4 regions of the Pantoea nemavictus genome follow, and region 1 is predicted to be linked to each of the others. Evidence: predicted binding sites of a transcription regulator. Region 1 holds the regulator's gene; each other region holds the start of a gene.
What was found. The regulator Fur, encoded in region 1, represses iron uptake genes when iron is present. The targets are predictions, from matches to a motif close to ATAATAATGAGAACNACTATCAA.

Region 1 (3,161 bases):
GCTGACCGTTTCCGGTTTGCGTCGTCGTGGTTACAGCTCGGCTTCGATTCGTGAGTTCTGCCGCCGCATTGGCGTTACTAAGCAGGACAATATCGTAGAAATGGCTTCACTGGAGTCGTGCATTCGTGACGATCTCAATGAAAACGCGCCGCGTGCGATGGCCGTGATGGATCCCCTGAAGGTGGTGATTGAAAATCTGCCAGCGGGTCACGAAGAGATCATCACCATGCCAAATCATCCTAACAAACCGGAGATGGGTACGCGTGAAGTGCCATTCAGCCGTGAAGTGTGGATCGATCGCGCTGACTTCCGCGAAGAAGCCAATAAACAATACAAGCGTCTGGTGCTGGGTAAAGAAGTGCGTCTGCGTAATGCTTACGTGATCCGTGCTGAACGTGTAGCGAAGGATGATGAAGGCAATATCACCTGTATCTACTGTACTTGCGATGTTGATACGCTGAGCAAAGATCCTGCTGATGGGCGTAAAGTGAAAGGCGTTATCCATTGGGTTTCTGCAATTCACGCGTTGCCGGCGGAATTCCGCCTGTATGATCGTCTGTTTAGTGTGCCAAATCCGGGCGCGGCTGAGGATTTCCTCACCACCATTAACCCGAACTCACTCGAAACTAAACAGGGCTTCGTTGAGCCTGGTCTGCGCGAGGCCGATTCAATGGCACCGTATCAGTTCGAACGTGAAGGCTACTTCTGTGCTGATAGCGTTTATTCGCAGCCGTCAAAATTGGTGTTTAACCGCACCGTTGGATTGCGCGATACCTGGGCGAAAATCGGCGATTAATTATTTTGTCGCTAACACGATAAGATCATGAAAGGGCGAGCAATCGCCCTTTTTTATTGCCTCTATTTGGCCACCTGCAATCTTTTATGCTGCCTTCCTGTTGATGCGATTAATTCCTCATTTACGACTATTCTGACTTTAGCAAAATTAAACCATTTGCCAGTGTGAAAAACTTTTTTTCAGGTAGGCTATGCGCACTCAAACGTTGCTCCGCGGGTTATCAAAGGATAAAAAATGACAAGTCTTGCCCTGGAAGCCAAGCACAGTGTGGTTGTATTACATCAGCTTATCGAACGTATTTTCAATCAGGTTGAAGGCAGTGATGACAGCATTGATCTGTTTTTATCGCACTTTCATCCCGAATTTAAAATGGTGACACCGCAAGGTAAACAGTTGGATCTTAATGAGATGGAAACGCTGTTTCGCCAATTGAATGGGCAACGCGAAGGCATGCGTATTGCGACCAGTGAGCACGCCATTATCTCGCAGCAAAGCGAAGAGGTGACGATTCAATATCGTGAATTACAAATGATGAATGGCATCAATCAGAGCCGCATTTCACTGGCGGTTCTCGATTGCAGCACCAGCATTCCGCGCTGGCGTTACCTGCAAGAAACCATCGTTGCCTGATTTCAGGTATAAAAAAACCGGCTCAAGCGCCGGTTTTTTTATACTGCATAGCACACTCAATTACTTATCGTGGAGCGTGTCGTCTTCGCGGCAGTCTCCCAGAGCACAGTGACCGTACAAGTACAGGCTGTGGTTACTGAGTTTGATACCATGGCGAGTGGCAATTTCACGCTGACGCGTTTCAATTGATTCATCGCTAAATTCGATAACCTTGCCGCAATCGAGGCAAATCAGGTGATCGTGGTGATGTTGCTGGGTCAGTTCAAAGACAGATTTACCGCCTTCAAAATTATGACGGGTAACGATGCCCGCGTCGTCAAACTGGTTAAGAACGCGATATACCGTTGCCAGACCAATCTCTTCGCCCATATCGATCAGGCGCTTATACAAATCCTCCGCACTGACGTGATGGGACTCGGGTCCGGGTCCCTGAAGCACTTCCAGAATTTTCAGTCTGGGGAGCGTGACTTTCAGGCCAGCCTTCTTCAATGCGGAGTTGTTGTCAGTCATGCGGATATTGTCCTGTTACTTTGCTAGTCACTTGCGGCGCAGGGGCCTTGAATGTTTAGGTCAACGCGCATTCTCATTTGCGTCTCATTATAGAACTCAAGCAGTGAAATGAAAACCAAGGCAACGTCCTTAATCACCAAAAGCAGTAAGGATAATGTCACTAACGCCTTCAAGACGCTTGGGTTTTGGATTCCATTTCACTCAGCCTCATTCTAATGCCAGAGGAATAAGCGGATGACCATTGCGGGTATTCTACAGATTTGCGGGGAAAAGTTAAAAAACCGTAGCTATTATTTTTATAGGAAATTCCGTTGCCCGATGTGAACTTGCGCGCACATCGGGCAGAGCAGGGGATTACGCTTCAATAATCTCTTTCAGCTGCAGTTCATCGAAGATCTGCTTCACCCAGGTTTCAACGCGCTCATTGGTCAGTTCGGGTTGACGGTCTTCGTCAATCGCCAGACCGAGGAAGTGTTTATCATCGGCCAAACCTTTAGATGCTTCAAAATGGTAGCCTTCGGTTGGCCAGTGGCCGACGATGACTGCACCATTCGGCTCAATGATGTCGCGGATGGTGCCCATCGCGTCGCAGAAGTATTCGGCGTAATCTTCCTGATCGCCACAACCAAACAGCGCTACCAGCTTGCCATTGAAATCAATCTCTTCCAGCGTCGGGAAGAAATCATCCCAGTCACACTGCGCTTCACCATAATACCAGGTTGGAATGCCCAGCAGCAGGATATCGAACGCATCGAGATCTTCTTTGGTGCTCTTAGCAATGTCATGCACTTCGGCGACATCTTTACCCAGTTGTTTCTGGATCATTTTTGCAATGTTTTCAGTGTTGCCGGTATCGCTGCCGAAGAAAATGCCTACGATTGCCATGGGTTAGGTAACCTCTTAGATCCTGATTGTGAAAGTAAGTCAGTTGACTGCACAGTAATGCGAATAATAGCAGACCGGTAAAAAGTGCGGAACTTGTAAAGCCGTGACTTTGTGTTCCAGCGTGCGGTCTTCGCGCGTTACGACAGTTTGAGCTGTGCCAGCAGCATTTGTTCAATCAATTCGCTGCGACTGATGTTTTGCTGGTCGGCCAGCGTGCTGAGCGCGTCAACCGCCTCGCTGGACATCTTCAGCTCGACACGACGCAGCCCACGCACTTTATCGCGCTTGAGCTGATTACGTTTGTTGATGCGTAATTGTTCATCACGCGTCAGCGGGCTGG
Region 2 (3,161 bases), 460 kb from region 1:
TCAGCCGCTCGCAGCCGCCGTTCTTCAGCTTGATGATTGACCTGCTGGCGACGCACAAAGGCGACGATGTCTATCGTCAATACCTGCCGCAGCTGCAGAAAGAGTACGACTACTGGATGGCGGACAGCGATAAAGTCGCCGCCGGTCAGGCCAGCAAACGGGTGATTAAACTGAGCGACGGCACGCTGCTCAACCGCTACTGGGACGATCGCGACGCACCACGTACCGAATCCTGGCTGGATGATGTCAACACGGCGAACAAAGCGCCGGAGCGCAATAAGCAGCAGGTGTATCGCGATCTGCGTGCGGGCGCGGCGTCAGGCTGGGATTTCAGTTCGCGCTGGTTTACTGATGCCCATAATCTGGCCTCGATCCGCACCACGCAGTTAGCGCCGGTCGATCTCAACAGCCTGCTGTTCCACCTCGAACAGACATTGTCGAAAGCGTCCAAACTGGACAAGCAGGATGACAAGGCCAAAACGTTTGCTGCGGATGCCGAAAAACGTCAGGCAGCGATCAATCGTTATCTGTGGAACGACAAACAAGGCTGGTACGCCGATTACGACTTCCAGAAAAAGCAGGTACATCCTCAGCTTACGGCAGCCACGCTGTTCCCGCTCTATATGCAGGTAGCGAGCGATAAACAAGCAGATCGCACCGCTAAAGCGGTGGAGAAACAGTTGCTGAAACCCGGCGGATTGGTTACCACCACCGTAAACAACGGCCAGCAATGGGATGCGCCAAACGGCTGGGCCCCGCTGCAGTGGGTGGCGGTAGAAGGTCTGGAGCATTACAACCAGCCGAAGCTGGCGCAGCAGATTGGTCAGCGCTTCCTGCAAAACGTGCAGGCAACCTACGACAAGGAGCACAAACTGGTTGAGAAATATGTGGTGGAAGGCGCGCAGCTGGGCGGCGGTGGCGGCGGTGAATATCCGCTGCAGGACGGTTTCGGCTGGACCAATGGCGTGACGCTGAAATTGCTCGACAAATACTGCCCGAAAGACAAAACCTGTAACAGCGCCGGTGATATTCCTGATATGCCTGCGTTGACTTCCGCGAAGTAATCCTATCCCTCATGCCGGGCGAACAGGCCCGGCAACCGCACATTCCGTCGCGGCGTAATTTATTGCGCATCCTCTGGATGGGCATAATTCCGCCATTATTATGCGCGATAAATCGCGCCGCTACGGCTTGTATGCGTCATCTGTGCATTTTCCTCACAACCCTCTTACAACAAATTCACACCTTGAAACACCCGCATTAAAAGATAATAATTCTCAATCTGATATCGATAGCCATTCCCATTAATAACAACAGGAACCCTCATGACCTCGCTGTTTACCCTTAAACGTGGCCGCGTGCTGTGTGCGCTTGCGCTGGCTCTACCCGCTGCGAGCTTTGCGGAAGAGTCGATTGTCGTTACCGCTCAGCCGCAGGAGAGCGCCACTTCACCGACGCAAGGTTATCTCGCCACGCGCAGCAGCGGTGCCAGTAAAACCGATCAACCGCTGATTACCACCCCACAATCCATCTCGGTGGTAACGCGTCAGCAAATGCAAGATCAGGGTGCGCAGGATCTCAATCAGGCACTGGGTTATACGCCGGGCGTGTTTACCAACTTTGGCGGTGCCGCCACGCGTTATGACACCATCGCCCTGCGCGGCTTCCACGGCGGTGATGTCGATAACACCTTCCTTGATGGACTGCGCGTGATGAGTGACGGCGGCAGCTTCAACATTCTGCAGGTGGATAACTGGTTCCTCGATCGCATCGATGTGATTAAAGGCCCCTCTTCTGCGTTGTATGGCCAAACCGTGCCGGGCGGATTGGTGAATATGGTCAGTAAGCGTCCGCAGTTTGCTGAAGAGGGCCATTTCCGCCTGTCTACTGGCACGAATGCCACTAACAGCGCCGCGTTTGATTACACCAACGCCATCAATGATCAGTGGGCATTCCGTGTAACCGGCATCACGCGCAACAGCGATACCCAATACGATCACACCCGTGAAGAGAAGTATGCGATTTCACCGCAGCTGATGTGGCAGCCAAGTGAAGACACCAATTTAGTGCTGCGCGCCTATCTGCAGAAAGATCCGTCTGGCGGCTATCACGGTTCGGTACCCGCAGAAGGCACGCTTTACAGTCATAATGGTCGTAAGTTAAGCGATAGCTTCTACGAAGGCGACAGCGCGCTCGATCAGTTCAAGCGCCACGAACAGATCTACAGCTATGATTTTTCACACCGCTTCAACGATGTGTGGTCAGTGCACTCTACCGGCAGCTACAGTCACTCTAATACCGAGCTCGATCAGGTGTATCAGATTGGCTGGAATGCCACCAATCCAGACTTGCTGAATCGCTACTTCTCCGGCGAGCGTTCATCACTCAACGCCTGGGCCAACGATAACCAGCTGCAGGCCGATTTTGCCACCGGCGCGCTCCAACATCGCGTGACGCTGGGTGCCGAATACCATCGTTATAAAAACGACATCAGCGATTCTAGCGGCGCAGCGAGTGCGCTGAACCCGTGGACCGGTGAAGCCGTCGGCGCGATGCCAGATTTTGCCTGGACAGCGCAAACGCGTCGCTATTATCAGACCGGCCTGTATCTGCAGGATGAGTTGCAGCTCGATCGCTGGCATCTGGATCTCTCGGGCCGCTACGACCGCATCGTGTCAGAAAATGGCAACAGCCGTCGTCAGGACGATCACATCAGCGGCCGTGCTGCGCTGCTGTACGCCTTCGACAATGGCGTATCGCCTTACGTCAGCTGGAGCCAGGCGATTACCCCCGCCTCATTGACCGATCCTGATGGCAATCAGCTGAAACCGACCACCTCCGAGCAGTACGAAGCGGGCGTGAAATATCAGCCGGTCGGCACGCGCGATATGTACACCATCGCCCTATACGATTTAACCCAGGATGATGTCGCCAACCGTAACGTGCAGGACGGTACTTACACGCCATCGGGCAAAGTGCATTCACAGGGTATTGAGCTGGAAGCACGTAATCAGCTTACCTCGCGTTTCAGCACCATCGCGGGTTACACGCTGAATCATCTGCGCTTCAAAGACTCCGTAGACGGCAACGATGGCCATACACCTTACGTGACGCCAAACAGCATGGCATCGTTGTGGGGTCACTATCAGTTTGATTACGGT
Region 3 (3,161 bases), 2.1 Mb from region 1:
TCAACCTGCTCTTCGGTCAACACCGCGCTGCCATTGGTAAGATCGCCCAGATCCTTCGGTTTAGTGCTTTGATACATCACGCGTACGCCGGGAATGATCGCGAAGTTGTGGCTATCAAGATCGAAGTTGATCTTATCCTGCAGATAACCGGCCACGGCAAACGTGCGGCTGTCTGACTGCGGCTGGGTAATGGCGCTGAAGGTGCTCGGCGTCGGCGCCTGACGGAACGGGCGCTCGCTGTTATCCAGACGCGTGTTAATCCCGGCACTCAGCTCATGGCGCCCCAGCGTTTTGGTGCCGCGCGTATCGAAACCGTAGGTATCAACGTTGAAATCAGAATAAACAAAGCCGTACTGGCTGGCGCTGGTCGGCAGCCAGGTATTGTCATGCGCCTGGGTTTGCTGCCAGTACAGGCGCGTGGTCAGCGTGTCGATGAAATCGTTGTACGGCGTCCACTCATCCGCCAGATTGATGCCCCAGCGGCGCGTATCACTTTGCTGCTGCGCGGTGCCCCACACGGTGTTGCCGCTGGTGTCCCAGGTATCGTAGTGGCTGTGATTGGTTTTGTGATAGTAATCGAAGGTGGCACTCAGCTTGTGCTGATCGTTCGGCTGCCAGATGCCCGACGTCATAAAGGCATCGGAGTGCCAGTTGGCCGGATAAGCCTCTTTGACGCCGCTGTTGTTCTCGGTTTCCTGACCATCACGACGGCTGTAAACAAACAGGCCGCGCAGCTCATCATCGCCTACGGCAGCGGTGATACCGTTGTGCCAGCTTCGGTTCGATGAGTCGTAACCGCTCTGATAGCCAAAGTAGGTATTTTTATCGCTGCTGAGGTAATCATCGGCGGTTTTGTTGTGGAACGAGACGTTGCCGCCGATCGACGTATTCGGCTGATCCACCGCAGTAGCGCCCTTCTCAATGTCGACGCTGCCGAACATATAAGGGTCGATGTAATCGCGGCCGATACCAAAGGTATTATTGCCGGTGCGGCTGACGTAAGGACGTCCGGTGGCATCCGGAATCGGAATGCCGTCGATATCCATGCCGACGCGGTTACTCTCCAGGCCACGAATGTTGTAACCGGTGTAACCCGCGCGGTCGAAGCCACTTTTACCGGCAGATGAACCACCGCTGGAGCCGGTCGCGCTGATCAGCGGTTCATACCGCATGATCGAACCGAAATCATTGGCGCCACGTTTTTGCAGCTCTTGCGCGGTGATGGTGGTTTTATTGCCGGCCTGCTGCTTCGGCGCGGTGACGGTGAGTACCGGCTCATTGCTGGCGTTATCGCTGGCGGCAAAGCTGCAAGCGGCATGAATAGCCGAAGATAAGATGGCAACTTTGAAAAGACGCTGCTGGTTTAATCCCTGAAAGAGTGAAGACATGCGCGAAATACCTGGTTAATTGTTAGTATTCGCTCACTTGCTTGCTACCAGAAAGTACGGACTTTGAAGCAAAGACCGTAAAAAGTTGCGGACTTATTTTATGTAATAAATGATTGCGACAGAAATGTAATGCAAGTGGTAATCATTATCAATAGCATTTACATTAAGATGTATCTTAGAGCGCACAATTTGTTAACTTGTTTATTATCAATAATTAAGCAGAGACACCTATGACTCAGAAACCTGCCATCACCATTCACTACTGTACTCAATGCAACTGGCTGCTACGTTCTGCGTGGATGGCGCAGGAGTTACTGCATACCTTTGCCGAGGATTTGAGTGCGGTAACGCTTAAGCCAGGCACCGGCGGCGTGTTTGAGATTCAGATTGATGGGCTGGTGATTTGGGAGCGTAAGCAGGAAGGCGGATTCCCGGATGCGGCCGCGTTGAAGCAGCGCGTGCGCGATGTTTGCTGGCCGGATCGCGCATTGGGGCATGTGGACAAGAAGAAGAGCTGATCTGCTCTCCGTACGGTTATCGGAACGGTCGCCATAAATGGCGACCCTACGGGTGGAACTGGCAACCACCTAACTCCTGGCGATTTTCTCCGCCGCTTCGTGCAGCGCGTTAATCACCATCTCCAGCGCCTCTGGCGAAATATCTTCCTGCGCCAGACGATGATTCAAGGTGTGCTTGATCAAATGAATCGCCTGCTCAACCTGCGGAATGCTGCGGTTATTCACCAGAATCGCCAGCGAAGTTAAGCGCTCGATAATCGCCTCCACATTGTCACGATTATCCGCCAGCAGCGCCGCGCCGCTGTCATTCAGCGCATAGGCTTTACGTGATGCCTGCGCATCCACCACGCGAATCGCATCCATCTCTTCAAGCAGCGTCAGGTTGGGATAAATAATGCCGGGACTGGGGGAGTATTCCCCCTTGGAGAGCTCTTCGACTGATTTGATCAGCTCATAGCCGTGCGCAGAGCTGTTCGCCAGAAAGTGCAGCATTAACAGGCGGATATCGCTGGCATCCAGCATTCGCTCCCGGCGCTTTTTACGTGCGCCTGCACAGATGGCACGCGGTGCGTGGTCGGACTGCCATGGAAAATCCCGCTGCTGTTTCATTGCCTTCCTGAGCGTCAATTTGGGGAGGTTGATAGTAGTCTGCCACCTGGCAAAATTCAACACAGGCGGCAGCGCGCGGGGAAGTGTCGGTTATTTCTGATGCCAGTAGGCCACAGCGCGCACGTAATCGGTGTGTGCACCGCGTCCCTGGGTAAAGTAATCGCTGAGCTGTTTCACCGCTTCGCCCTCACCCGTCAGCCAGATGAAGTAATCATCGGCGGGCAAGGCAATGTTATCCAGCTGCGCGGTGATGGCGGCAAGGTTAGCGGCCTGCATGGTGCCGCTGCCGAGCCAGGTCACCTGCACATTGGGTAAATCCCCCAGATAATCGCGCCCTGTCGCTTCATCCGCATACGCCAGCAGATGAATCTGCTGTGCCTGCATCTCAGCATAACGGCGCTTAAAGGCCGGCAGACCGGTCTCGTCGCAGACGTAAATCTGACAGGCATAATCAGCGGGTACGATAAGCGAACCGCGCGGGCCGCCCATGGCAATTTGGTCGCCCGGCTTAGCGTCATTGGCCCAGCTACTGGCCACGCCGCCATCGTGCAGGTAGAAATCGATGGTCAGTGAATCAACGCCGTTGAACTCCAGCGGCGTGTAATCACGCGCGGCAGGACGTACGCCGCCCGGCCAGACAATGCCG
Region 4 (3,161 bases), 670 kb from region 1:
TTCAGTGAGACGTTTTGACGATACAGGCGGTTGGTTTCATCACCGTACAGGCTTTTCACCAGCGCGCTGGTGTTAGTGTTCTGCGTATCGCCGGCATAAAGGTTGCCCTGACGGCTGAAGCCGGCCTGTAGCTCCAGCGTTTGCATCGGCGCAAATGCCCAGCTCAGTAATGCATTAATATCTTTATTCACCGAGCCTTCGCGGCCCGATGGATAACTGCCGGCATAGCTACCGGTACGCGCCGCCGCATGACCTTCATTGATGTCATAGGCATCGGCCTGCGTTTTGGCTAAACCGCCGTACAAACGGAAGTTGAAATCATCGCCCAGCGGTCCTTCCAGGCTGAAGTTGGTGCGTTTAGTGGCGCCTTCGGCTTTGTGTTCTGGCACGTTGTAATAGGTGTTCCATGAACCGTGCCACTGCTGATCGGTCTGTTTTTTGGTGATGATATTCACCACGCCGCCCGCTGCACCGTTACCGTAACGTACCGCTGCAGGTCCACGAATCACGTCGATATGGTCGATCATCTCCGGCGGCACCCAGTTAGTATCACCGCGCGTATCACGCTCGCCACGCCAGCCAAGGCGCACCGAGTTGCGGCTGGTGATCGGCATGCCATCCACCATGATCAGGGTATTTTCTGGGCCCATGCCACGAATATCGATCTGGCGATTGTTGCCGCGCTGGCCGCTGGTGGAGTTACCGGTCAGGTTCACGCCTGGCATGGTACGGATAATTTCTGATACATCGCGCGCGGGCGGATGCTTTTTGATTTCGTCGGCGGTGATGGTTGAGACGCCCGGCGCCTGCAGGTTCTGCTGCTGCGCGGTAACCATTAAGGTGCCGCCGTCCATCGATTGTGCGTCAGTGGTGCTCGCTGAGGTTTTGCTGGAGGAAGTCTCTGCTGCCCAGGCGCCGCTGGAGAACAGTGAGGCGCTGAGCCCCAATTCAAGAAGAATAGCTAATGATAACCGCGAGTAATTTTTCATTTTATACGTTCCTGGATGGCCAGCAAAAGCCGTTGCATGCTGACTGGCGAGCCGGTGAGAAGATCCCTGTTCCTATCGCGCCCAGTTCCAGACCCTTCAAACCATCCGTAGCGCAACCTTACCGAACGGTAAGCATCAGGCGGAACGAGCGTGCTCATTTTTGAGCGCAGTCACCCTATTGCAAATGCAAATTATTATCAATAGTATTATTCATCAAGCTTATGTAAATCTCCGCGTAAACACCGACTGGCAGCCCTATGACCTGGCGAAATGATGTAACCGGCAGTGCAGCCTGGTGGCAGGCGCAACAATCCCAGGGGATTCCCCGTATTGAGTTAGCAGACGATGGCCAATGTCAGGTCACCTTCTTCTGGCGCGACCCGCAAGGTGATGAAACACAATCGTCGACCCAGCGCGTATGGATCAACATTACCGGCGTCACCGATCACCACCAGCGCCGCCCACCACAGTCGCTGATGCGCGTGACGGGCACTAACGTCTGGTACTGGCAGACTTCGCTACCGGCTAACTGGCGCGGCAGCTACTGTTTAATACCCGATGAACAGGCCACCGACTTTTCTGGTGAAGCCGACATGTCTTCGCTGCGCAACTGGTGGCGCGATAAATTCCCCACTGCACAGGCCGATCCGCTGAATTATTTACGCGGCTGGTCTGGCGGACGTGGCATGAGTGTCTCACCGCTGCATCTGCCGCAGGCCCCGAATCAGCAGGTATGGCAAGCGGTAGATAAGGGCACGGCGCCAGCCGTGGAGCTGCAGCAGCAGCAATGGCACAGCGCAATATTGGGCAACAGCCGCAAGGTATGGATTTACACCACCGGCGACGCCAATCCCGCGCAGCGTCCGCTGGCGATCCTGCTGGATGGGCAATTCTGGGCGCACAACATGCCGATTGCCGGGCCGCTGCAGCAGCTTACCGATGCCGGCACCTTGCCGCCTGCGGTATATCTGTTTATCGATATCATCGACCGCGACCACCGCAGCCGCGAGCTGCCGTGCAATGCGCAGTTTTGGCAAGCTCTCCAGCAAGAACTCCTACCGCAGATTGCCCAGTCAGTGCCCTATCGCCAGCAGGCCAATAGCACCATCGTCGCCGGGCAAAGTTTTGGCGGCCTCGCCTCGGTTTATGCCGCGCTGCACTGGCCGGAAACCTTTGGCAATGCGCTCAGCCTCTCCGGCTCCTTCTGGTGGCCGGAACGCGGCAATCCGCACGGTTGGCTGCTACAGGCGCTGGAGAGTGGCCTTACACCACGCCAGCCGCTGCGCTTCTGGCTGGAAGCGGGCAAGCGCGAAGGCTTAATTTTGCAAGCTAATCAACAGTTACAGCAGCAACTGCACGCTGCCGGTTATCAGGTGCATTACCAGCCGGTGGAAGGCGGGCATGACGCGCTCTGTTGGCGCGGTGGCCTGCTGAGTGGCTTACAAGCCCTGTTGAATCAACCGGAGCATCCATGTCCGAATCCCTGATGAATAAATCTATGATTGACCAACAAACCCTGCCGTTAGTCGCGGCACAGCCCGGTATCTGGATTGCCGATCAGCTGTCCCCGCACCGCAACGCTTACGCGGTAGCGCACTTTGTCGAGCTGCGCGGTGACATTGATAGCGCCTTACTCGCCCAGTCAATTGTCGCGGGCATGCAGGAAGCCGATACGCTAAACATGGCCTTCGGCGAAGTGGAAGGCGAAGCGTTGCAGTGGCTCCAGCCACAACAATTTAGTCCGCCGCAGATTATCGATCTGCGCGGCGAGGCCGATGCCGTCGCCACAGCACGCGTGCTAATGCGCGAAGATATGAACAGCGATCTGCGCGTGCTGAGCGGCGCAAAACTGTGGCATCACTGCCTGTTCCGCCTCGGCGAGCAGCATTGGTTCTGGTATCAGCGCTATCACCATTTAGTGGTGGATGGCTTCAGCTTTACCGCACTAACGCGCCGCATCGCTAACCTCTACAGTGCCGCAGTGCACCAGCAGTCGGCCGAACCGACGCCGTTTATCCCGTTTAGCGAGGTGGTTGAAGAGTATCAGCGCTATCGCGAATCCTCCTCGTTCACGCGTGACAGCCAGTTCTGGCGCGAAAAAGGGGCGGCGCTGCCGTCACCGGCGTCGCTCTCGCCGCTACCGCTTGCCGGACAAACCGCCAGCACCGATCT

Region 2: the regulator Fur is predicted to act here: its motif matches at 1,289-1,311, upstream of WH298_RS17630 (TonB-dependent siderophore receptor).
Region 3: the regulator Fur is predicted to act here: its motif matches at 1,518-1,540, upstream of WH298_RS05875 (TonB-dependent receptor domain-containing protein).
Region 4: the regulator Fur is predicted to act here: its motif matches at 1,174-1,196, upstream of fes (enterochelin esterase).

The regions. Positions count from the first base shown of each region.
Region 1 covers NZ_JBBGZW010000001.1:3,360,936-3,364,096, forward strand. The annotation lists gene glnS (glutamine--tRNA ligase) at 1-796, shown strand, start outside; gene WH298_RS15400 (hypothetical protein) at 1,031-1,426, shown strand; gene fur (ferric iron uptake transcriptional regulator) at 1,487-1,936, opposite strand; gene fldA (flavodoxin FldA) at 2,291-2,821, opposite strand; gene ybfE (LexA regulated protein) at 2,959-3,161, opposite strand, start outside.
Region 2 covers NZ_JBBGZW010000001.1:3,823,436-3,826,596, reverse strand. The annotation lists gene treA (alpha,alpha-trehalase TreA) at 1-1,064, shown strand, start outside; gene WH298_RS17630 (TonB-dependent siderophore receptor) at 1,326-3,161, shown strand, end outside.
Region 3 covers NZ_JBBGZW010000001.1:1,299,718-1,302,878, forward strand. The annotation lists gene WH298_RS05875 (TonB-dependent receptor domain-containing protein) at 1-1,388, opposite strand, end outside; gene WH298_RS05880 (Rdx family protein) at 1,619-1,906, shown strand; gene WH298_RS05885 (PadR family transcriptional regulator) at 1,976-2,515, opposite strand; gene WH298_RS05890 (siderophore-interacting protein) at 2,606-3,161, opposite strand, start outside.
Region 4 covers NZ_JBBGZW010000001.1:2,688,085-2,691,245, reverse strand. The annotation lists gene WH298_RS12265 (TonB-dependent siderophore receptor) at 1-989, opposite strand, end outside; gene fes (enterochelin esterase) at 1,247-2,476, shown strand; gene WH298_RS12255 (enterobactin synthase subunit F) at 2,461-3,161, shown strand, end outside.